DNA from 3 places in the Aeromonas sp. 25-248 genome. Region 1 is predicted to be linked to each of the others. Evidence: riboswitches for the same ligand, from Rfam matches in the RefSeq annotation. Region 1 holds a riboswitch; each other region holds the start of a gene.

The links. Region 1 has a riboswitch for cyclic di-GMP ahead of ACVDHI_RS09285 (glycosyl hydrolase family 18 protein). Riboswitches for the same ligand answer to the same signal wherever they lie in the genome.
Region 2: another riboswitch for cyclic di-GMP. It lies ahead of gbpA (N-acetylglucosamine-binding protein GbpA); the one in region 1 lies ahead of ACVDHI_RS09285 (glycosyl hydrolase family 18 protein).
Region 3: another riboswitch for cyclic di-GMP. It lies ahead of ACVDHI_RS15475 (glycosyl hydrolase family 18 protein); the one in region 1 lies ahead of ACVDHI_RS09285 (glycosyl hydrolase family 18 protein).

Annotation. Positions count from the first base shown of each region.
Region 1 covers NZ_JBRKTB010000005.1:1,638-9,217, reverse strand. The annotation lists gene ACVDHI_RS09305 (MotA/TolQ/ExbB proton channel family protein) at 1-84, shown strand, start outside; gene ACVDHI_RS09300 (ExbD/TolR family protein) at 152-559, shown strand; gene ACVDHI_RS09295 (energy transducer TonB) at 576-1,211, shown strand; gene ACVDHI_RS09290 (tetratricopeptide repeat protein) at 1,223-2,458, shown strand; gene ACVDHI_RS09285 (glycosyl hydrolase family 18 protein) at 2,855-5,893, opposite strand; cyclic di-GMP riboswitch class I at 6,006-6,089, opposite strand; gene ACVDHI_RS09280 (ExeM/NucH family extracellular endonuclease) at 6,383-7,580, shown strand, end outside.
Region 2 covers NZ_JBRKTB010000020.1:2,794-10,373, reverse strand. The annotation lists gene ACVDHI_RS19345 (M3 family metallopeptidase) at 1-276, opposite strand, end outside; gene ACVDHI_RS19340 (methyl-accepting chemotaxis protein) at 571-2,250, shown strand; cyclic di-GMP riboswitch class I at 2,480-2,565, shown strand; gene gbpA (N-acetylglucosamine-binding protein GbpA) at 2,626-4,047, shown strand; gene cbl (HTH-type transcriptional regulator Cbl) at 4,159-5,106, opposite strand; gene ACVDHI_RS19325 (sulfate/molybdate ABC transporter ATP-binding protein) at 5,223-6,290, opposite strand; gene cysW (sulfate ABC transporter permease subunit CysW) at 6,322-7,215, opposite strand; gene cysT (sulfate ABC transporter permease subunit CysT) at 7,212-7,580, opposite strand, start outside.
Region 3 covers NZ_JBRKTB010000011.1:105,232-112,811, forward strand. The annotation lists gene ACVDHI_RS15465 (3-phenylpropionate MFS transporter) at 1-63, shown strand, start outside; gene ACVDHI_RS15470 (hybrid sensor histidine kinase/response regulator) at 127-3,588, shown strand; cyclic di-GMP riboswitch class I at 3,790-3,876, shown strand; gene ACVDHI_RS15475 (glycosyl hydrolase family 18 protein) at 3,988-6,585, shown strand; gene ACVDHI_RS15480 (putative RNA methyltransferase) at 6,725-7,525, opposite strand.

The sequences.
Region 1 (7,580 bases):
TCCGGCCTGTTTTTTGTCAACCAGCTCGATCACAAGGCCAAGTTGGCGGTGCAGAAGCTGGAAGATAACCTGAAACACGGCTGATGCAGGATGCACATCCCCGGCCGGGCCATGCCCGCCGGGGCACAGAACAAGCAAGGAGTTTTTTGCCATGAGAAAACGTCACAGCGACAGCGGTGCTGACGAGGCGGCCATCGATTTGACCCCCATGCTGGACATCGTGTTCATCATGCTGATCTTCTTCATCGTCACCACCTCGTTCGTCAAGGAGTCCGGCGTGGAGATCAACCGCCCGAGCGCCAGCACGGCCGAGACGGTGAAGAAGGGGAACATCATGGTCGCGGTCCGCGAGAACGGTCAGGTCTGGGTCGACAAACGGGTCGTCGAAGTGGGTGCCGTGCGCGCCAACATCGAGCGGCTGCGGGCGGAGAACCCGGAGAGCGCCGTGGTGATTCAGGCCGATACCGAGTCCCGTTCCGGGCTGGTGGTGCAGGTCATGGACCAGATCCGCATGGCCGGTGTCCAGAACATCTCCATCGCGGCAAGCAAGAGCAGCTGATGCCGGAGCGAGCCCTATGAGATACCTGATATCGTTGGCGGTCTCCTGCGTGGTGGTGTTCTTCCTGTTTCTGGGAATGAACAAGCTCATCACGCCGGATCACCGGGAGCTGACGGAGCGGGAGGACGTCACCATGACCGACTTCATCCGCCTCAAGCCTCAGGAGACCCTGCAAGAGAAACAACGGGAACTGCCCAAGCCGCCGCCCCCGAACCGCCCGCCTCCCCCGCCCGAGATGGAGGTGGCGAGCACGGACAGGCCGCAGATGGAGAGCTCCCCCATGGACATGCCCAAACTCGACATCCCGGTCAACATCGGTGGCGGCAACGCCCTCGGTGCCTACAGCACCGGCGGCGGTGGCGGCGGCATGGGTGGCAACAACGGCGCCATCCCGATGGCGACCTTCGAGCCCATGATGCCCCGCAAGGCGGCCCTGGCCGGTCTCGCGTCCGGCAAGGTGCTGGTGGAGTTCACCGTCACCGAGCGCGGTACCGTGAGCAACATCCGCATCGTCAAGGAAGAGCCCCGCAGCTATGACCTCGGCAAGGCGGCGCGCCAGACCATCGCCAAGTGGACCTTCAAGCCGGCCATGGTGGACGGCAAGCCGCAGGCCAGTCGCATGCAGCAAGAGATCGAGTTTGCGACCAACTAAGGAGGGTGGCGATGAAAAAGTTACATACCCTGATCCTCGCCCCGGTGGCCATGGCGGTGCTGCTCAGCACCGCCACCTGGGCCGCCGAACAACCCGCCCTGTCTGACCGCGCCTACCGCGCGGTCAACAAGGCCCAGGCGTTGATCACCGAGAAGAAATACGGCGAGGCCAATGCCAAGCTGCAGGAGGCGCTGTCCGGCGCCGGCGAGCGGGTCTACGACAAGGGGGTCATTTTGCAGACCCTGGGCTTCGTGGCGGCGCAGCAGGAGAAGTACGGTCAGGCGACCAAGTACTTCGCCGACGCCATCGCCACCGGCGGCCTGCCGCCCCCGGTGGCCCAGCAGGTGCGCTACAACCTGGCCCAGCTCTACATGGCGGAGGGGAACTTCAAGGGTTCCATCAACACCATGAAGGAGTGGTTCGCAAACCTCGGCAAGGACGAGAAGCCGACCCCGCACGCCTACATCACCCTGGCCAACGCCCATGTGCAGCTCAAGCAGTACCGGGAAGCCATTCCGGCAGTGGACAACGCGATCAAGCTCTCCGCAGGCAAGGCGCCGGAGTCCTGGTACCTGCTGAAGATGGCGGCCCACTACGAGCTGAAACAGTACAAGCCGGCCACCGAGGTGCTGACCGCCCTGGTGGACCGCTACCCGGAGAAGAAGAAGTACTGGACCCAGCTCTCGGCCATGCACATGCAGGCGGGCAACGATGCCAAGGCCCTGGCGGCACTGGAAGGGGCCTACAACCTCGGCATGCTGACCGAAGCCAACGAGTTGCAGCGGCTCGCCAACTACCTCGCCTTCGCCGGCATTCCCCACCGCGCCGCCCGTGTGATGGAGAAAGCCATGAAGGAGGGGCAGATCGAGAGCACCGCGGCCAACTACAAGACGCTGGCCAACTACTGGCATCAGGCCAAGGAGCTGGACCCGGCCATCGACACCCTGGCCAAGTCCTACAAGCTGGCCCCCAATGCCGAGCTGCAGCTCAAGATGGCGCGCATGATGATCCAGAGCAAGCGCTACCAGGATCTGGTGGCCTTCGCCGCCAAACCTGCCGCCAACGCCAGCGGCGAGCAGCGGGCGGACCTGAAGTTCCTGACCGGGGTCGCCTATTTTGAGCAGCAAAAGCCCAAGGAGGCGCTCTCCGCCTTCACTCAGGCCGCCCAGAACGGCAACGTCAGTGGTCGCGCTTCCCCCTGGATCAGCTTCTTGAAAGAGCAGCAGGGCGGCGCCGTCACCCAATAAAGCTGCGCGGCCCGGCTGGCGGGGCGGGGATCTCCCCGACTCGGCATCCGGGCCGCGACACATCGACAAGGGGGTCACCCCGCAGATTGCCTTGGTGGCAATTGGCCGCTCTTCGGAGCGGTCTTTTTTATGGTCACTCCCCTGCCCTTTTCCCCCTCCTTCTCCTGATACAAGGCACAAAAAAATCCGGAGCCTGGGCTCCGGATTGGATCGTTGCGTTGGGAGGGGGCAACCCCTTCAACAGGTCATCAGTCACTGCACACCAGCTTCCAGCTGCCGTCGCCCGCTCTGAGCTCGCGGCTGGTACAGCAGCCGGGACAACTCAGTAGTTGCACATCAGCTTCCAGCTGCCGTCGCCCACTCTGAGTTCGCTGCTGGTACAGCAGCCGGGACAACTCAGTAGCTGCACACCAGCTTCCAGCTGCCATCGCCCGCCTTGGGCTCGCTGCTGGTCCACCAGTTGGCCTGCCACACCGCCTTGCCGTTGGTCATGCGGTCGTTGCCATTGGCGTGATCCCCGCGCGGCCAGGTCGGATAGGCATTGTAGTCCGCCGGGTTGACGTTCTGGCTGGCACAGGTGGTGCCACCGCTGCCGCCGTCACCACCGCCACTGCTGCCCAGCACCGCCTCGGCCAGGGCCGGGAAGTCGGACTTCAGGCCTATGGTCTGGCTGCCGGCAATCAGGCGCATGCCACTCGGCACGCCGGCGGCCGGCAGGTAGTAGGTCATGGCCACTTCCACGTCGGTGCCCGGCGTCCAGGCTTTCCAGGCCGGCAGCGTCAGAGCCACCTTGTGGAAGTCCTTCTCATTGGCGATGCCGTCCGAGTTCTGGTTGCCACCGCTCTCCACCACTTTCAGCCCCATGCCGCTCTGGTCGGTGATGGTGTCTGAGGTGGAGGTGGGGACCAGGAACTCGATGCGGGTGCCGCCCGGAATGGTCTGGGTCGACTTGTTGGTGAGCTTGAGGGTCGGGTTGATCGGGTAGTTGGAGTCCCCTTCCTTGAAGCCGGAGAGGCTCACGCCGATGTCGAGCTGGGCGGCCGGAGCCGGCAGATCATTCTGCTTCAGGGCAGCCTTGTCGGCCTTGCTGAACTTCTCGTAGGCGAGGCTGGTGAGGGTGCTGCCCATCACGTACTCGTTCTTGGCCGCGTCGAAGTCATAGTCCCCCGCCATCTCCCAGAACATGACGCCCCCCAGGCCCCGCTTGACGATGTAGTCGAGCTTGTGACCCATGGACTCTTCATCTTCGGTGGAGAGGAACACCTTCTTCTGCTCGTTCCAGAGCCAGGGCGCATGGGCCTTGTCGTCGTAGTAACGCACATACTGGCCTTGCATCACGTGGGCCGGGTTGTTGGGATCCAGACCCCAGGCCTGGCCGTAGCTCGGCAGGGTGGTGATGCCGAGGCTGGCCGCGTGCTCCAGGTTCTTGGCATGCCACATGGGCACGGCGCCACCGCCAATCTCCTTGCCGTTCTTGTCAAGGTCATGCCAGATGTTGTCGATGCCCACCGCCCCGTTGCCGCACGGAATGGTGCTGCCACCGGTGCCCGGCTGGCAATCGCTCTGGCTCGGCAGCGCCGCCTTGCCACCCAGACCGTGGGTGCCACCGGTGACCCCCTGCCAGCCACGGGTGTAATAGGGCACCCCTATGTTGATCTTGCCCGCCGCCATGGCACCACGGAAGTAGTGGGCCGCCCAGGCGGAGTTGAGATAGCCGATGCCGCCAAACTGGGCCTGGGTGTAGACACCCCACTGGGACAACTCGGGATCCGCCTTGTTGTCGAACAGGGCGGCGTTGTGACCGACGAAGTGGTTCCAGGCACCGTGGAAGTCATAGGTCATCAGGTTGACGTAGTCGAGGTACTGGGTGACCTGGAAGTTCTCCATGCCGCGCAGCAGGTAGGCCGAGGCCGGCGAGGCGATGGTCAGCATGTACTTGCGACCGTCCTCGGTGCCGGCGCTGTCGAGCTTGTTGCGCAGGGTCTTCATCAGCACTTCATAGTTCGCAAAGAGCTTGCCGCGACACTGGTTGGAGAGCGGGAAATCGTTGGGGTTGCCCGCATCCTTCATGGAGGTGGGGTACTCGTAGTCGATATCCACCCCATCGAAGCCGTACTGGCGGATGAAGCCCACGGCCGAGTCGGCAAAGGCGTTGATGCCGGCGGTGTTGACCGAGCAGTCGCCCTTGGTGGTGGCGGCGTAGAAGCCGCGGGTATCGGCCCAGCCCCCGACGGAGATGAGGGTCTTCACGTCCGGGTACTGCTTCTTGTACTTGGACAGCAGGTTGAAGTGACCCTTGTAGGCAAACTCCGGATCCATCTCGGCGCCCGGCACCCCGTTCCAGGTCAGCTTGGTGGCGGCGTCATCCACCTTGATGGTGTGACTCTGCTCGTCCACCGCCGCGAAGGCGTAGTTGATGTGGGTGATCTTGTCCCAGGGAATGTCGCTCACCAGGTAGGCGGGCAAGCCGTTCTTGCCGGTGCGCCAGGAGGTGAAATACCCGATGACGCGGCGGCCGTGGTCATCCCCCATGCACTCGCTGCCGTCGGCGCGGTAGATCTGGCGCACGTCGCAGGAGAGGTTGCCGCCGGTGGGGGGCAGGGCCGCCTCTTCCACCTGCACGTCCACCTGGGCCGACTCGCCAGAGAGGTTGGTCTTGTCGGTCGCCACCAGCTTGAGGCCGGTCAGCCCCTTGTTCTGGGGCGTCCAGCTCAGTTGCCAGGGGGCGCTGGTGTCCTCGCCCACCTTCTGGCCATTCACGAAGAGCTCGACCTTGGCGACGTCGTCATTGGCGTCGGTGACATTGCCGCTCACGGTGAGGGCGCGGCCCAGGGTCACCCTGGCACCGGCGGCCGGGCTTGCGATGCTCACCCTGGGCGCCTCTGGCGCCACCACGGCGGCGACCTTGAAGCTCGAATCCGCCTCGCTCAGCACCTTGCCGTCTTTATCCAGCGCCCGGGCCTTGAGGGCGTGATTGCCCGCACCGGCGGCAGACCAGCTGGCACTCCAGGGAGAAGCCGTGGCGGTGGCGACCAGGGTGCCGTCGATGAGGTATTCCACTCGGGCGAGCGCCGTGACCGGGCCGCTCAACGTCACCGCCAGGGCCACACTGGCCCCCTCGCTGACGCTGGCACCCACGGCGGGGGAGCCGATGGCGACGACCAGGGACGGTGGCGGCACCTCGCCACCATACAGCTTCCAGGCATCGGCCCAGACCACACCCACCCCGGGGGCATAGTGATAGGGGGACGCGCCGCACCAACCGGAGTAAGGGAATTCCTTGCATTCATAGAGGGCGCCTGCGTTGCTGACGATGTCGCCAGCCTTGTAGGCGGTGCCGGCCTGATAGGCGGGGTAAGCGGCCTGCGCCCAGGCAGGGACGGCCGCAAGGGCGACCAGCATGGCAAGCCTGCTGGGCCTCAAGATCTGTTGCATATTGTTATCTTCCTTGTTTTGTCTTGGCTTCAATACCGGGAAAAGCGCAACCGCAACAGGGAACAAGGGAGCGACAACAGGCCATGGACGGGCCACAAACCCTCAAGTCACCCTGGGTAACCCCGCTGTCTGGCCCGGATGGGACAGATCGGAGGCTTTGCGTCCCGGCATCACTGCCGGTTTGCCCTTTGCCTGGGTTCCGTGAGGAACGGCTCGAGTATAGGAAGCAAGTGACCACTGCTCAATCTTTATTCTCGAAGGAAAATATGTGAATGCTGGCCGCCTCACACTTTTCGCTCCCACCTGATGACAAATAGATCATCAATATCAAACTGTTAGCCACGTCAAAAAATGGCAGATGGGCTCCTTTGTCTCCTCATAATGTGCGTTGGTTCACTGGTCAGAGCTGCCAGAAATGTGACAATGCGCGCCCTTGGCCACGATGCCAAGGCTATGGAAACACTGGCAAAAATAAAAAAAGGAATACCCATGAAAGGAACACCTACCCTGCTGTCGCTGGCCGTGGGGCTCGCGCTCGCGTCCCCGTCTCTCTACGCCGCCGGCTTCAGTTGCCCGGCCGACAGTGCCCTCACCCCCATCCCCGCCATCCAGGGCAGCGGCGACAAGAGCCCCCTCGTCCCGGACGATCAGTTCGAAAGCGCCCAGAGCGTCTCGGTCAAGGCGGTGGTCTCGGGTCTGGGGGAAAGCCTCAACAAGGGCTTCTACCTGCTGGATGTGCAGGGGGACGGCAACCCCGAGACGTCGGACGGCATTTTCGTCTACCTCAACGACAAGAACTTCGCCAGCAAGTACCCGGACATCCAGCCGGGCGCCCTGGTCTGTCTGGAGGCCAAGGTCGAGGAGTATTACGGCCACACCCAGCTCAAGCCCCTGTTTGACGGCAGCACGCCGCGCCTGACGACCCTGGCCCAGGGCGCCGCCCCGGCCGCCACGGCGCTGCGGGTACTGGAGGGGGAAACCCTGGCCCGGGCCCTGGAGCGTCACGAAGGGATGCGGGTACGCCTTGACGCCGACAGCGCCCTCAAGATCAGCCGCAACTTCAGCTACGACTATGCCGCCCGGCGCAACAACCTGGTGCTCGCTCACGGCGCCCCGCTGATGAAGCCGACCCAGCTCCATGTGGCAAGCAGCCCCGAGGCCGTGGCGCTGGCCGAGGCCAACGCCAGCAACCGCGTCTTCCTCGAGTCGGACGTCAAGGCGGGGGACGGCAAGCTCCCCTGGCTGCCCGCCTGGGAGCCGGAGCAGGGTTACCTGCGCATCGGCGATGCCCCGGTCAATCTGGAGGCCATGGTCGGCTACAGCTACAACGAGTACCGCCTGATCGTGCCCCGGGATCAGACCATCACCGCGGGGGATCTGCTGCGCACCAGCGACAACGATCGCCAGAGCGCCCCAGCCCGTCTGGATGGCACTGACCTTCGCATCGGCAGCTTCAACGTGCTCAACTACTTCACCAGCCACTCCAGCGTGGGGGGCGCCCTCAACGTGCTCTGCGCGGATCAGGCGGATGCGGACAGCGCCAAGGGCTGCAACCGCGGCGCCAAGAGCCTGGAGGAGTTCCAGTTGCAGCGCGCCAAGATCGTCAACGCCATCACCGAGATGGACGCCGACCTGCTCGGCCTGATGGAGATGGAGAACAACGGCTTTGACGAGCACGCCGCCCTCC
Region 2 (7,580 bases), on a different contig from region 1:
GGGATCTTCGATGACGTTGCACTCGAAGAAGGCGATCCAGCCCCCCAGGCCGCGCCTGAGATCCGCCTCTTCGGCCTGGGCATGCATCTCCCGCAGCACCGGCAGGCGGGCAGGATCGGCACAGAACGCCTTGTAGGCCTGTTCGGCCGCGGTGAAGCCTGTCTGATCGTCACTGGTGCCCATGTAGGTGGACCAGAACAGGTCCTCCTTGCGTCTGTGCACCTGCAGGTAATCGGCATTGAGCTGGTTGAGATAATTCCTGGCAATGGAACTCATAACTTCCCTCTTGTTATGGGGCGACCACGGGGCGCCCACTCCTTTTTGGTGAAATGCCAACCCATTCACACTTCTTGCGAATGGAGCAGACAAATTGTGCGCCGGGATGCGCGCCATCACGCTATCAAAAGCGAGGGTTTCTGTCTGCTGGCTATACTGGTTGTCAAACTGCTCAATTGGCTGTTTTCCATCGCAACCCATTGAAAGTTAATGATATGTTAAAAACAACAACAGTCAGGTCCGGTCGGTAGTTCGGCCACAATCAGACCCGCATGGGAAAGTAAGGATAAGACTATGTTCAAGCTCGGTGATATTGCCGTGAGTCGCAAGCTGATGCTGCTGCTCTCACTGGCCCTGGTCGGCTTCATCGCACTGCTGCTCATCTCGGCCAGTGCCCTGCACCGCAATCTGATGAGTGAACGGGAAGCCAGGCTGCAGGCGGTGCTGGATCTGGCCATGAGCCGGATCCAGGCCCTGGCCGCCACCCTCCCCCCGGAGCAGGCCAAGGCACAGGCCAAGGCCATGCTCGACAGCATGCGCTTTGACGGGGACAACTACCTGTTCGTACTGGATGAAGACCGTCGGGTGGTGGTGCATCCCGCCAAACCCGAGCTGGTCGGCCAGCAGATGGGCAACAACCCTGCCGAGTCCCACTGGCAGCACATGGTGGATCTCGGCAAGGGCGGCCACCAGGGCAGGCTGGAGTATCAGTGGGTCTCCCCGTCCGGCGAGGCGGCCCAGAAGATGTCGCTGGTGACGGGCTACCAGCCCTGGGGCTGGATCCTGGGCTCCGGTGTGTTGTTGCAGGACATTGAGGCCACTATGTGGTCGCAATATGAGTGGATGGGTGGCGCCACCTTGCTGGTGATCCTGTTGATGGGGCTGCTGGGACTCGCCATCAGCCGCTCCATCGTCAATCCCCTGGCCGAGATCAACAAGGCCATGGCCCGGGTCGCAGCTGGCGATCTGGTGGTCAGCATCCCGGTGCTGGGCAGGGATGAGCTCGGCGCCGTCGCCAGCTCCACCAACCAGGGGCTGGATGCCATCCGCCGCGCCCTGCTGGAAGCGAGCCTGGGGGCCCGCAACGTGGCGGATGCCGCCCTGCGCATCGCCGCCTCCGCCGAACAGACCAACCAGGCGGTCAACAGTCAGCGGGATCAGCTCGCCCAGCTCGCCACCGCCATGAACGAGATGAGCGCCACCATCGCCGACGTGGCGGGTCACGCCGAGAATACGGCCCGCGACACCCAGGATGCCACCAGCGAGGCCGGGCTCGGCAACCAGGATGTCCATGCCAGCGTGCACGGCATCCAGGCGCTGGCCACCGAGGTGGATCAGGCCACCTCGCAGGTCAACCAGCTCAAGGAGGGGGTGATGCAGATAAGCGAGGTGACGGCGGTCATCAGCGCCATCTCGGAGCAGACCAACCTGCTGGCCCTCAACGCCGCCATCGAGGCGGCCCGGGCCGGCGAGCAGGGCCGTGGCTTCGCCGTGGTGGCCGACGAGGTGCGCCAGCTGGCCAGTCGCACCCGCCACTCCACCGAGGAGATCCAGAGTACCATCACCCAGTTGCAGCAACGGGCTGTCACCGCCGCCAACGCCATGGACGCCAGCCGCAAGCTGGCGGAGAGCAGCGTCAACCAGTCCGAGAAGGCGGGGCAGGATCTCTCCCTCATCGTCAATCATATCCAGCACGTGAGCGACATGGCGACCCAGATCGCCACGGCGGCGGAGCAGCAGAGCATGGTGGCGGAAGACATGAACCGCAACGTCAGCGGCATCAACGACTCGGCACTCGAGATGTCCCAGGCGGCCTCCCAGTTGGCCCAGGAGAGCGAACTGCTGGCCGGTCTCTCCCGAAGCCTCGACGAGCGACTGGCGGTGTTCAAGCTGGACAACGCCCAAGCCCAGGACAGGATGATGCGACCGACCCAGGCGTCCTCTTCCCGAGCAGGCATGCAACCCCGCCACTGAGTGGCCCCGTGAACCCCTGCCAGTCTGGCAGGGGCTCCTTTCCTGTCATGGCCACGGGAGCCTCTCCCGGGCCACCCTCTCGCACTGAACCAGCGCGCAGATCCAGATGGAGCCATCTGCTGCTGATGCGTTGCTCCGATGAGATGGCACTGTCAATTTTTACACTTATTTTTTTAACAAAATATAGTCATGATGAGTGGTCGCCACAGGCGGCACCATGATCCTTTCTGTAGTCATTTGGCAAACTGGTTGAAAGGCCAGGACGCAAAGCCTCCGGTCTAAAGACAAGCTGTCCAGGATAGCGGGGTTGCAGCACCGTGTTTCGGGGAACTCCCCTGCCAACGTGACAGCCCACATCACCGAACAGAGGAATGTATGGCAGCAAATATCCGACTCACCCATCTCGCGGCGGCACTGGCGCTGCTGGCCAGTGGCGGCGTGCTCGCTCACGGCTACATCAGCCAGCCCGAAGGGCGCAACTACCTGTGCAAGACAGGGGGCAACAGCCAGTGTGGCGCCATCCAGTGGGAACCCCAGAGCCTGGAAGCCCCCTCCGGCTTCCCCGATGGCGGCCCCGCCGACGGCCAGATAGCCTCGGCCGGTCACCCCCAATTCGGCGAGCTCAACACCCAGACTCTCGATCGCTGGACCAAGCGTGAAGTGCAGGCCGGCCCCTTCGCCATCAGCTGGACCTTTACTGCCAACCACGTGACCCGCAACTGGCGCTACTACCTCACCAAGCAGGACTGGAACCCGAACCGGCCCCTCACCCGGGATGCGTTCGATCTCAATCCCTTCTGCGTCATCGAGGGCAACATGGTGCAGCCCCCCAAACAGGTGACCCATCAGTGCACCCTGCCCCCGCGTACCGGTTATCAGGTCATTCTCGGGGTATGGGAGGTAGGAGATACCGCCAACAGCTTCTACAACCTGATCGACGCCCGGTTCAAGGATGGCACCCAGCCACCGCTGACCTGGAGCCAGGGAGGGACCATCTATCCCTCCATCGACCTGGTGGAGGGTGACAAAGCCAGAACCCGGGTGTTCGATGCCAATGGCGAGCGCACCGATCTCCAGACCGAGCTGACCATCGCCAGCGCCGGGCAGGGCCAGAAGAACAACTGGGCCCACGCCCTGGCGAGCAAGATCAACGCCGAGCAGAGCCAGATCCGTGCAGGCCAGCAAGGCACGGACGGCCAGTTCAACCCCGTCTACGGCCAGAACCCGGTCTACCTCAAGGCTGGCAGCAACCTGCAACGGGTCGAGATCCAGCTTGAGCAACAGCAGCCCCCGGTGGAGAACGGGATCAGCGTGAGCGGTCTGGCGAGCGACTACACGCTCGACAACGGCAAGCTCACCCTGACTTTCACCGTCACGGCCCAGGGGGATCTCGCCATCACCAACACCCTCTATGACCACGGCGGTGTCGCCAGGGGACAGAGCAGTGCCGACATCAAGGACGGCAGCCAGAGTTTCTCCATGGCGCTGACCGGCTTGAGTGCAGGCCACCATCAGCTGGTGATCGAGGGCAAGCCCAAGGCCGGTGGTGACGCGGTGCAGCAGACCCTGGACCTCATGTTCAAGGATCCGGCAAGCGGGGGCGATTACCAGTTCACCTTCCCGGACGGCCTCAAGTCCTACACCGCCGGAACCCGGGTGCTGCAGCCGAAGAACGGCAAGGTCTATCAGTGCAAACCCTTCCCCTACAGCGGCTGGTGCAGCCAGTGGGCGAGCACGGCCACCCAGTATGAACCGGGCGTAGGCTCCCACTGGCAGGAGGCCTGGACAGCGCAGTGATGGGACGTATCCGACCTGGCGGGAACCCGCTCGGCGCTTCCGGTGCCAGATCAGGTCAACATCAAACAAACAGGGAGCCCATGGCTCCCCGTTTTTCACCCATCCCTCGGTTCAGATCTGATAGTCGAGCAGGGGCTCGTTGCTCATGGCGCGGGCCTGGATCTCCGCCAGCGCCAGCTCGGGGTTGCAGAGCTGGATGAACTGCCAGGCAAAGTTGTGCTGGAACTGCCCCTGCTTGAGGCCGATCCAGGCGGTGTGCGGCGCAAACAACCGGCTGCCGTCCAGTTGCACCAGCCCCTTGTCCCGCTGGGAATCGAACGCCATGTCCGCCAGTATGCCCACCCCCATCTCCAGCTCGACATAGGTCTTGATGACGTCTGAGTCCTGGGCGGTCAGCAGGATCTGCGGCACTATGCCCGCCTCGGCAAAGGCATCATCCACCCGTGCCCGACCGGTGAGGCCGGCCTGATAGGTGACGATGGGCCAGTGGGCCAGAGCGGCCAGGGTCAGCTCCCGCTCGGCGGTGAGGGGGTGTTGCTCCGGTACGACGATATTGTGGTGCCAGCGGTAATAGGGAAAGGCCACCACCCCTTCGCTCTTGTCGAGCTGCTCGCTGCTGATGCCGATGTCCACCTCGCCGGTCTGCACCAGCCGCACTATCTCCTCCGGGCTCCCCTGACGCAGCTCCAGCTGTACCAGGGGAAATTGCTCCCGAAACGCCTTCACTACCCTCGGCAGGGCATAACGGGCCTGGGTATGAGTGGTCGCGATGAGCAGCCGGCCCGAGTCGCGATTGGCAAAGGTGCTCGCCAGTTTGCGGATGTTGTCGGCATCCCCCAGGATACGCTCGGCGATCACCAGCAACTCCTTGCCCGGCTCGGTCATGCCGAGCAGACGCTTGCCATAGCGAATGAAGAGGGCGAGCCCCAGCTCCTCCTCCAACTCGCGAATGTGGCGGCTGACCCCGGACTGGGAAGTAAAGAGGGCATTGGCCACGTCGGTCAGGTTGTAATCCCGCCGCGCCGCCTCCCGAATGATTCGCAATTGCTGAAAGTTCACCTCATCGCCTCCTGCGCTGAGTGGCGGTGGCTCATGCCACCGTCCTCTTGTTATGGATTGCCGGGATCATAGCCCGGCAGCAAGCCTGACAGAGGGCCGCACCTCGCGGCTTGCCCTCAGATCTGGTAGTCGGGATAGAGCTGTGCCTGCCTGGCCACCAGACGCACCCCCTGGCCGGGGGCAAAGGCCCGGGCGGCCTCCTTGCTCAGTTCGGCCTCGTAGTGGGCGCCTCCCGTCTCCCCATCGCCACGCAGTTCCACCCGGATGCGCGGCCCCATGGGCAGCAGGCGGGTAATGGTGGCGCGAATGCCACCGGGGGCATCCGAGGGCAGGATCTCCAGCTCGTGGGGGCGCACATAAGCAATGGCCGCACTCCCTTCTGCCAGATGGGAGGGGATGGGGCCACCCAGTTGCTGTTCACCGATGCCGAACCCCTGCCCGGCCACCCTGCCACGAAACAGGTTCACGCTGCCAAGGAAGCTGTGCACGAAGGCACTGGCGGGCTGATCATACACTTCGGCAGGGGTGCCAATCTGCTCTACCTTGCCGGCGTTCATCAGCACCACCCGATCCGCCACCTCCAGGGCCTCTTCCTGATCGTGGGTCACGAACAGACTGGTGACATGCAGCTCGTCGTGAAGCTCACGCAGCCAACGGCGCAGCTCCTTGCGCACCTGGGCATCGAGGGCGCCGAAAGGCTCGTCCAGCAGCAGCACCTTGGGCTGCACCGCCAGGGCCCGGGCCAGGGCGACCCGCTGGCGCTGACCACCGGAGAGCTGGGTCGGGTAGCGTGCCGCGACATGGCTGAGCTGCACCAGATCCAGCAGCTCCTTGACCCGGGTGCGGATGGCCGCCTCGTCCGGGCGTTCGCTCCGCGGCTTGACCCTCAGGCCAAAGGCCACGTTCTCGAACACCGTCATGTGGCGAAACAGGGCGTAGTGCTGGAACACGAAGCCAACGTTGCGCTCGCGCACATGGAGATCCGAGGCATCCTCGCCGCGGATGATGACGCTGCCACTGTCCGCCTGCTCCAGCCCGGCGATAATCCGCAGCAAGGTGGTCTTGCCGCAGCCGGAGGGGCCGAGCAGGGCGACCAGCTCACCATCGTGAAAATCGAGGTTGATGTCGGCCAGCGCCGCGTACTGATTGAAATGCTTGTTGAGCCCTTGAACCTGAATGCTCATGAATGCCTCTCCTATAACCGTTAATTCGGGATCAATGGGACTGAGTCGGTTGGCCGCGCAACCTGGCCAGCAGGGTCTCACCCAGCAGGGTGAAGATCCCGAACAGCGCCAGCAGGCTGGCCACCGCAAAGGCGGCACCGGTCTGGTACTCGTTGTAAAGGATCTCGATGTGCAGCGGCAGCGTGTTGGTCTGGCCGCGAATGTGGCCGGAGACCACGGAGACGGCGCCAAACTCCCCCACCGCCCGGGCGGTACAGAGCAGCAGGCCATACATCAGGCTCCAGCGAATGCCGGGCAGGGTCACCCGCCAGAACATCTGCAACCCGCTCGCCCCCAGCATGATGGCGGCCTCCTCTTCCTCCGGGCCCCGCGCCTCCATCTGGGGCAGCAGCTCGCGTACCACGAAGGGCACTGTGATGAAGGTGGTCGCCAGGATGATCCCCGGGGTAGCGAAAATGATCTTGATGTCGTGCTCGCTGAGCCACTCGCCGAACCAGCCGCGACTGCCGAACAGCAGCACGAACATCAAGCCCGCGATGACCGGCGAGACCGAGAACGGCAGATCGATGAGGGTGATAAGCAGTTGCCGGCCAGGGAAGCGGAACCGGGCGATGGCCCAGGCGGCGGCCAGCCCGAACAGCAGGTTCAGGGGCACCGAGCAGAGCGTCACCAGGGCGGTCAGCCCCAGGGCGCTCAGGGCATCCGGCTCGCTGATGGCGTGCCAGAAGAAGGCCAGACCCGGGCTCAGCGCCTGGATGAAGACGGTGGCCAGCGGCAACAGCAGCAAGGCGGCAAACCAGCCCAGACCGACGGTGACCAGCAGCCATTTGACCCAGACCGGTTCATGGGTCACCGGGGGATGACGCGCCGGGGTGGCCGGAGCGGACTCCTGGGCCTGATCGAGATGTGCAGTAGAGGCGTTCATATACGGCTTCCTCCGATGCGAGCCCAGCTCCAGGCTTGCAACTTGTTGATGAGCAACAGCAGCACAAAGGAAATGAGCAGCATGACGGACGCAATGGCCGATGCACCGGCGTAGTCATACTCCTCCAGGTGACTCATGATCATCAGGGGGGCAATCTCGGACACCATGGGGAGGTTGCCGGCAATGAAGATGACAGAGCCGTACTCCCCCACGCCGCGAGCAAACGCCAGGGCAAAACCGGTGAGCAGCGCAGGTACCAGGGTCGGCCACAGTACCCGGATGAAGGTCTGCCAGCGGTTGGCACCCAGGCTCGCGGCCGCCTCCTCTTGCTCGCTCTCCGCTTCCCGCAGCACCGGCTGCAGGGT
Region 3 (7,580 bases), on a different contig from region 1:
CTGGTAGTGCTGCCGGTCTTCGTGTTGCGGCTGCGTGAAGAGAGCCCTGAACAGGGCCGATGACACAGGTCTGCCGGTCTCTGGCGCGGCAGGCCTCCGACTTATCTGGACAAGGGAAGTAGAGAGATGCACCAAGGATGGCTGCTGATCGGGTTGTCGCTCGCCTATCTGGGCTTGCTGTTCCTCATCGCCTATGTGGCGGACAAGAACAAGCGCCGTCGCCCCAAGGGGCAGCCTCTGCTCTACAGCCTGTCGCTGGCGGTCTATTGCACCTCCTGGACCTTCTTCGGCACCGTGGGCCAGGCCAGCGAATCCCCCTGGTCGCCGGTGCCCATCTACCTGGGCCCCATGCTGGTGTTTCTGTTTGGCTGGCGCCTGCTGGCCCGCCTCATCCTGGTGGCCAAGCGCGAGCACATCACCTCCATCGCCGATTTCATTGCCGCCCGTTATGGCAAGTCCCAGCGCCTGGCCATGGTGATCAGCCTCATCGCCGTCATGGGGATACTTCCCTATCTGGTGCTACAGCTCAAGGCGATCGTCACCGGGCTCGATCTGCTGATGGCCAACAGCACGGGGGTCAGTCCCACCAGCAACATGGCGGAGCTGGCGCTGGGGGTCACCCTGCTGCTGGCCCTGTTCAGCATTCTATTCGGCACCCGCAACCTGGATGCCACCGAGCACCACAGGGGCATGGTGGTGGCCATCGCCTTCGAGTCCGTGGTCAAGCTGCTCGCCTTCATGGCGGTGGGGGGCTTTGCGCTCTGGCTCATCATCGCCAGACCGAGCGAGGCGCGTACTCTGGTGGCGGGCGACTTCCTCGATGCGGTGGTGGCGGTGACGCCGGGCAGTCTGCTGGAGCTCGCCATCTACACCCTGATCGCCATGTGCGCCGTCATCTGCCTGCCGCGCCAGTTTCACGTGACCGTGGTGGAGAACAACCAGGGGCAGGATCTGCACTGGGCCCGCTGGATCTTCCCCCTCTATCTCTTCCTGATGGGGCTCTTCATCTGGCCGCTGGCGCTGGCAGGCAAGCAGTGGGTCGGGGCAGATATGGCCTCGGACACCTATGTGATAAGCCTCCCCATGTCCCTCGGATTCGACGGCATGGCGATGCTGGCATTTCTCGGCGGCACCTCGGCGGCCACCGGCATGGTGATCGTCTGCACCATCGCCCTGGCCATCATGGTGAGCAACGATCTGGTGTTGCCGGTCCTGCTGCGCCGGGTCTGGCAACAGGGGCGGGACGAGCGCCTGATGCGGTTGCTGCTGCAGGTGCGTCGGGGGGCCATCTTGCTGATTTTGCTGGCGGCCTGGGCGCTCTATCTCTGGCTCGGGGATCTCACCAGTCTGTCGCGCATCGGCTATCTCTCGTTCGGGGCCGTGGCCCAGTTCGCACCGGCCCTGCTGCTCGGCCTGTACTGGCGTCATGGCAATCGCAAGGGCGTCTATCTCGGGCTCGCCCTCGGGGTCAGCCTCTGGTTCGTGACCCTGCTGGCGGAGAGCGGACTGCTGGCTGGCTCCCCTCTCGAAGCCCTGCTGGCGCCCCCAGACTGGCCGGCGGTGCGGGATCTGAGCCTGGGGGCCTGGTGCCTCTTCCTGAGTCTTCTGCTCAACCTCGCCGGCTATGTGGCGGGCTCCCTGCTGTCACGGGCGGCGGTGAGTGAGCGGCTGCAGGCAGCCAACTTCGTCGGCAAGACGAGCCGGGATACCTCGGCGCTTTATCATGCGCGGGTCTCGGTGAAGGAGCTGGAGATGCTGGCGGCCCGCTTCGTCGGTTCCAGCCGCGTCAAGCGGGCCTTCGGCCGCTTCGCGGGCGAACGGGGAGGCACCCTGGCGCCCCAGATGCAGGCCTCCGCCGAGCTCATCGCCCACACGGAGCGACTGCTGGCGGGGGTATTCGGTACCTCGTCCGCCCGCCTGGTGCTGGCCTCCGCCCTGCAGGGACGCAACATGCAGCTCGAGGAGATCGCCACCATAGTGGACGAGGCCTCCGACATGTTCCGCTTCAACCGCGGCCTGTTGCAGGGGGCAATCGAACACATGGGGCAGGGGATCTCCGTGGTGGACAGGGAGCTCAGGCTGGTGGCCTGGAACCGACGCTACATCGAGCTGTTCTCCTATCCCCCCGGTCTCATTCAGGTGGGCCGTTCCATCGAGGAGATCATCCGCTACAACGCCGGACAGGGGTTGTGCGGCCAGGGAGACATCGAGGCCCAGGTAGCGCGGCGGGTTGCCTTCATGAAGCGTGGCAGCCCCCATGTCTCGGCGCGGGAGCGTCCCGATGGCCGGGTCATCGAGATGCAGGGCAACCCCATGCCTGCGGGGGGCTTTGTCATGACCTTCACCGACATCACCCCGTTCAGGGCGGCGGAGCGGGTGCTGCGGGAAGCGAACGAGCACCTGGAGGCGCGGGTGGCCGAGCGCACCCACGAGCTCTCCGAACTCAACCGCCAACTGCTGCTGGTAAACCAGCAGGTGGAGCGGGCCAACCAGTCCAAGAGCCGGTTCCTTGCGGCGGTGAGCCACGACCTGACCCAGCCGCTGAACGCGGCCAAGCTCTTTACCTCCTCCTTGCTGGAGATGCTGCCCCCGGAGGACGAACCGGCCCGTATCGCTCGCCACATCGACGACGCCCTGGGGGCGACCGAGGATCTCATCACGGATCTGCTGGACATCTCGCGCCTCGAGGCGGGCAAGTTCAAGGCGAAGAAGCTCGATTTCGCCCTGAGCGATGTGCTGGACAATCTCAAGGCGGAATTCGGCGTGCTGGCCCAGGCCGGTGGGATCCAGTTCTCCGTGGTGGAGAGCCGCCTTGCGGTCTACAGCGATGTGCGCTTGCTGCGGCGGGTGTTGCAGAACTTCCTCACCAACGCATTTCGCTACAACCCCGGCGGTCGGGTGCTGCTCGGCTGTCGCCGCATGGGGGAGAAGGTGCGCATCGAGGTGTGGGACAACGGCCCCGGCATCCCGGAGGGCAAGCAGGAGGCGATCTTCGACGAGTTTTCCCGCCTCGATCACTCCCGCACCGCCAGGGAGCAGGGGCTTGGCCTCGGGCTCGCCATCGCCCGCGGCATTTCGCTGGTGCTGGGTCATCAGCTCTCCCTGCGCAGCTGGCCCGGAGCGGGGTCCGTCTTTGCCATCACCCTGAACCTCGCGACCCGGCCCGTCATCCCCAGCCAGGTGACGACCCCGGCCCTGCGAGACAGCCAGCTGGAAGGGGTCAGGATCCTCTGCATCGACAACGAGGAGGATATCCTCATCGCCATGGCCTCGCTGCTGGGACGCTGGGGCTGCGAGGTGCGCTGTGCCCAGAGCCTGGAGCAGGCGGAAGAGATCATCGGCGGCGGCTTCCTGCCTGCGCTGGTGCTGTCGGACTATCACCTGGATGACGGCAAGACCGGGTTGCAGGCGTTGCACATGATCAGGCTGGCCCATGGCAACGGTATCGGCGGCATCATCATCAGTGCGGATCGCAAGAGCGAGTTGCAGGCACAGATCCGTGAGCACGGCTTTGGCTACGTGAGCAAACCGGTCAAACCTCTCAAGCTGCGCGCCCTGATGAACAGCCTACTGATGCCGGTTCAGTGACTGGTCTCACAGAATCCAGCATTGGCTGAACATTTTTTTGATGCCATCCAGGCGCCATGATCGGCGATGATGGTGCCTCTTTCGTCGCCATTTGCCGAGTTTGGTGATAATTGAGTCTTGTTGGGTGTCACTTTTGGCAGGTGGCACCCGGGCGACTCTCCTCTATAGTCATTCGGCGATTATTTTTGTCGCAAATCAAGTTGTGCAAAAAGGCAAACCGGATGAAAGTCCGGGACGCAAAGCTTCCGGTCTAAGGGTCTGCGTACCTAGGATAGCGGGGCCACCACAGGTTGTATCGTCCATGGGCCAAGCCATGGTTGCGATGTTGTCTGCGTTACCTGGCAGGTTGCGTTGCCTTTTTCGTTGTTAATTCCAATAACGAAATAAGGAAGTTCAAATATGTTAAGTCCAAAACTTTCCCTGCTGGCGCTTCTGGTCGGGGGGCTTTGCACTACCTCCGCCTTCGCCGCTGCCCCGGGCAAACCCACCATTGGCTCCGGCCCCACCAAGTTTGCCATCGTTGAAGTCAATCAGGCTGCTTCGGCCTACAACCAGCTGGTGACCGTCCACAAGGATGGCGCTCCCGTCAGCGTGACCTGGAACCTCTGGTCCGGTGACGTCGGACAGACCGCCAAGGTACTGCTCGACGGCAAGGAGGTGTGGTCAGGCCCGGCCTCCGCCGCGGGTACCGCCAACTTCAAGGTCACCAAAGGGGGGCGTTACCAGATGCAGGTGGCCCTGTGCAACGCCGATGGCTGCACCCTCTCCGACAAGAAGGAGCTGATGGTCGCCGATACCGACGGCAGCCACCTGGCGCCGCTCAATGCGCCCCTCAAGGAGAACAACAAGCCCTACGCCAACAAGTCCGGCAAGGTGGTGGGGGCCTACTACGTGGAGTGGGGTGTCTATGGTCGCAAGTTCACCGTGGACAAGATCCCGGCCCAGAACCTGACCCATATTCTCTACGGCTTCACCCCCATCTGCGGTGGCAACGGCATCAACGACAGCCTTAAAGAGATCTCCGGCAGCTTCGAGGCGTTGCAGCGCTCCTGTGCGGGCCGCGAAGACTTCAAGGTCTCCATCCATGATCCCTGGGCGGCGATCCAGATGTCCCAGGGCAACCTCAGCGCCTGGGATGAGCCCTACAAGGGCAACTTCGGCAACCTGATGGCCCTCAAACAGGCCCACCCGGACCTCAAGATCCTGCCGTCTGTCGGTGGATGGACCCTCTCCGATCCCTTCTATTTCCTGGGTGACAAGACCAAGCGCGATACCTTCGTCGCCTCGGTCAAAGAGTTCCTGCAGACCTGGAAATTCTTCGACGGCGTGGACATCGACTGGGAGTTCCCGGGCGGACAGGGGGCCAACCCCAGCCTGGGCGGCCCGAATGACGGCGCCACCTATGTGGTGCTGATGAAGGAGTTGCGAGCCATGCTCGATGAACTGGAAGCCGAGACCGGCCGCCAGTATGAGCTGACCTCGGCCATCAGCGCCGGCGGTGACAAGATTGCCAAGGTGGATTATCAGGCGGCCCAGCAGTACATGGACCACATCTTCCTGATGAGCTACGACTTCAGCGGCGCCTTCGACCTGACGAATCTGGCCCACCAGACCAACCTCTTTGCCTCCAGCTGGGATCCGGCCACCAAGTACACCACCGACAAGGGCGTCAAGGCGCTGCTGGGTCAGGGGGTGACACCGGGCAAGATTGTGGTGGGGGCGGCCATGTATGGCCGTGGTTGGACCGGAGTGAAGAACTACCAGGCCGGCAACCCCTTCACCGGCACCGCCACCGGACCGGTGAGCGGTACCTGGGAAAATGGCGTGGTGGATTACCGCGACATCGTCAACAACCGCATGGGCGCAGGCTGGGAGCAGGGCTATGACGAGTCGGCCGAGGCCCCCTATGTCTTCAAGGCCAGCAGTGGTGACCTCATTACCTTCGACAACGACCGCTCGGTCAAGGCCAAGGGGCAGTACGTGCTGGCGAACCAGCTCGGCGGTCTGTTCGCCTGGGAAATTGATGCGGACAACGGCGACATCCTCAACGCCATGCACGAGGGGCTGGGCCACGGCGAGGGTACGCTGCCGCCGGTCAACAAGCCGCCGGTTGCCAATGCCGGCAGCGATCTGAGTGCCACCGGCCCGGCCGAGGTGACCCTCAACGGCAGTGCCTCCCACGATCCGGAAAACGGGGCGCTGACCTACAGCTGGAAACAGGTCTCCGGACCCCAGGCCAGCCTGCTGGATGCCACCCAGGCCAAGGCCCGTGTGGTACTGGATGCCGTCAGCAGCGACATCAATCTGGTGTTCGAGCTGACCGTGACCGACGATCAGGGGCTCTCGGCCAAGGATCAGGTGGTGGTCACCAACAAGGCGCCGCAGCCGAACCTGCCCCCCGTGGTCAGCGTACCGGCCAGTGCGACCGTCGAGGCCGGCAAGCAGGTGAGCATCAAGGCCACCGCTTCCGACCCCAATGGTGATGCCTTGAGCTATCAGTGGACAGTGCCGGCCGGTCTTAGCGCCACCGGTCTGGACAGCGCGACCCTGGTGGTCACGGGCTCGAACGTGACCAGTGACACGGCATACGATCTGACCCTGGTGGTCACCGACGGGGCGCTGGATGCCACAGCCGTTACCCGCCTGACCGTCAAGCCGGCCAGTACAGGTGGTGGCTGCGAGGCCAGCGATCCGGATGCAGCCAACCACCCGGCCTGGAGTGCAGGTACCGTCTACAACACCAATGACAAGGTGAGCCACAAGCAACTGGTGTGGCAGGCCAAGTATTGGACCCAGGGCAACGAGCCGAGCCGCACCGCTGATCAGTGGAAACTGGTGAGCCAGGTGCAACTGGGTTGGGATGCCGGAGTGGTCTACAACGGCGGTGATGTCACCAGCCACAACGGCCGCAAGTGGAAGGCCCAGTACTGGACCAAGGGCGATGAACCCGGCAAGGCCGCCGTCTGGGTCGATCAGGGCGCGGCGAGCTGCAACTGATCTGCCGTGATGAATAATGGGGCCGAGGGCCCCATTTTTGTCTTGCTGCGTGGTCGGGTGTCTCTTCCTGTCAGGGGAAAGGCGCACTCGCTTTGTCAAAAAGGCCCGTCAGGGCCTTTTTTCATGGTTTGTCACCGGTTTACAGCGGTTTTTGCCACAGGCTGAGCAGCAGATCCTGCTCGAGGGCGTCGGGCCCCTGGTGGGTGAAGGCGTGGCGCTGCTCGCCGCTGGCACGCCAGCCGAGGCGACTGGTCTCCAGAATGTGCTCGCGCAGGCCCTGATCCAGCGCCGTACTGAACTGGGCGCGTTGCTGGGCAACACTGACAAGCCCGGTGAGGGCGGGCCAGCTCAGGGGATGTTCCATGCTCACCGGATTGAGGCTGACGCGCAATTGCCACTGATGGCGAGGGCCTGGCTGCACGTGGAGCAGATAGCCGCCCGGCGCCAGCCAGCTGACCAGGAGTTCCGTCTTGACCTTGAGGTCGTTGACCAGCAGCACCTGGGCCGTGCCAGGCAGCAGCGGGGCGCGCGCCGGGTCGGCGATGACGAACTGGCCTTCCGGTTGCGCCTTGTTGGCGGCGAAGATGGCATTCTTGGCCAGATCGAAACCGCCGACCTGCCAGCCGGGCAGCCGCTCAGCCAGGGCACGGCAGTAGTACCCCTCGCCACAGCCGAGGTGGACAAGCTCGCGCTCGCCAAGAGGAGCGAGCAGGTTCGCCATGGCGTCCACCAGAGGCAGCTGGTGGCCTTGTTCCAGGAAGCGGCGCTTGGCGCGCAGCAGGGCCCGGCTGTCGCTGTCCTTGGGGTTCTTCTTGCCGGGGATGAGGTCCAGATAGCCTTCCGGTGCGGGATCGAAGTGGTGCTTGTTGTCGCAATAGACCCCGCGGGAGGCGGCATGAAGGTGCAGGGGGCTACGGCAAAGGGGGCATTGAAGGTGCATAGGAGTTCTCTTGGCGAAGGCCATGACGGCGGGGCGTTCGGGATTATAGGGGAGA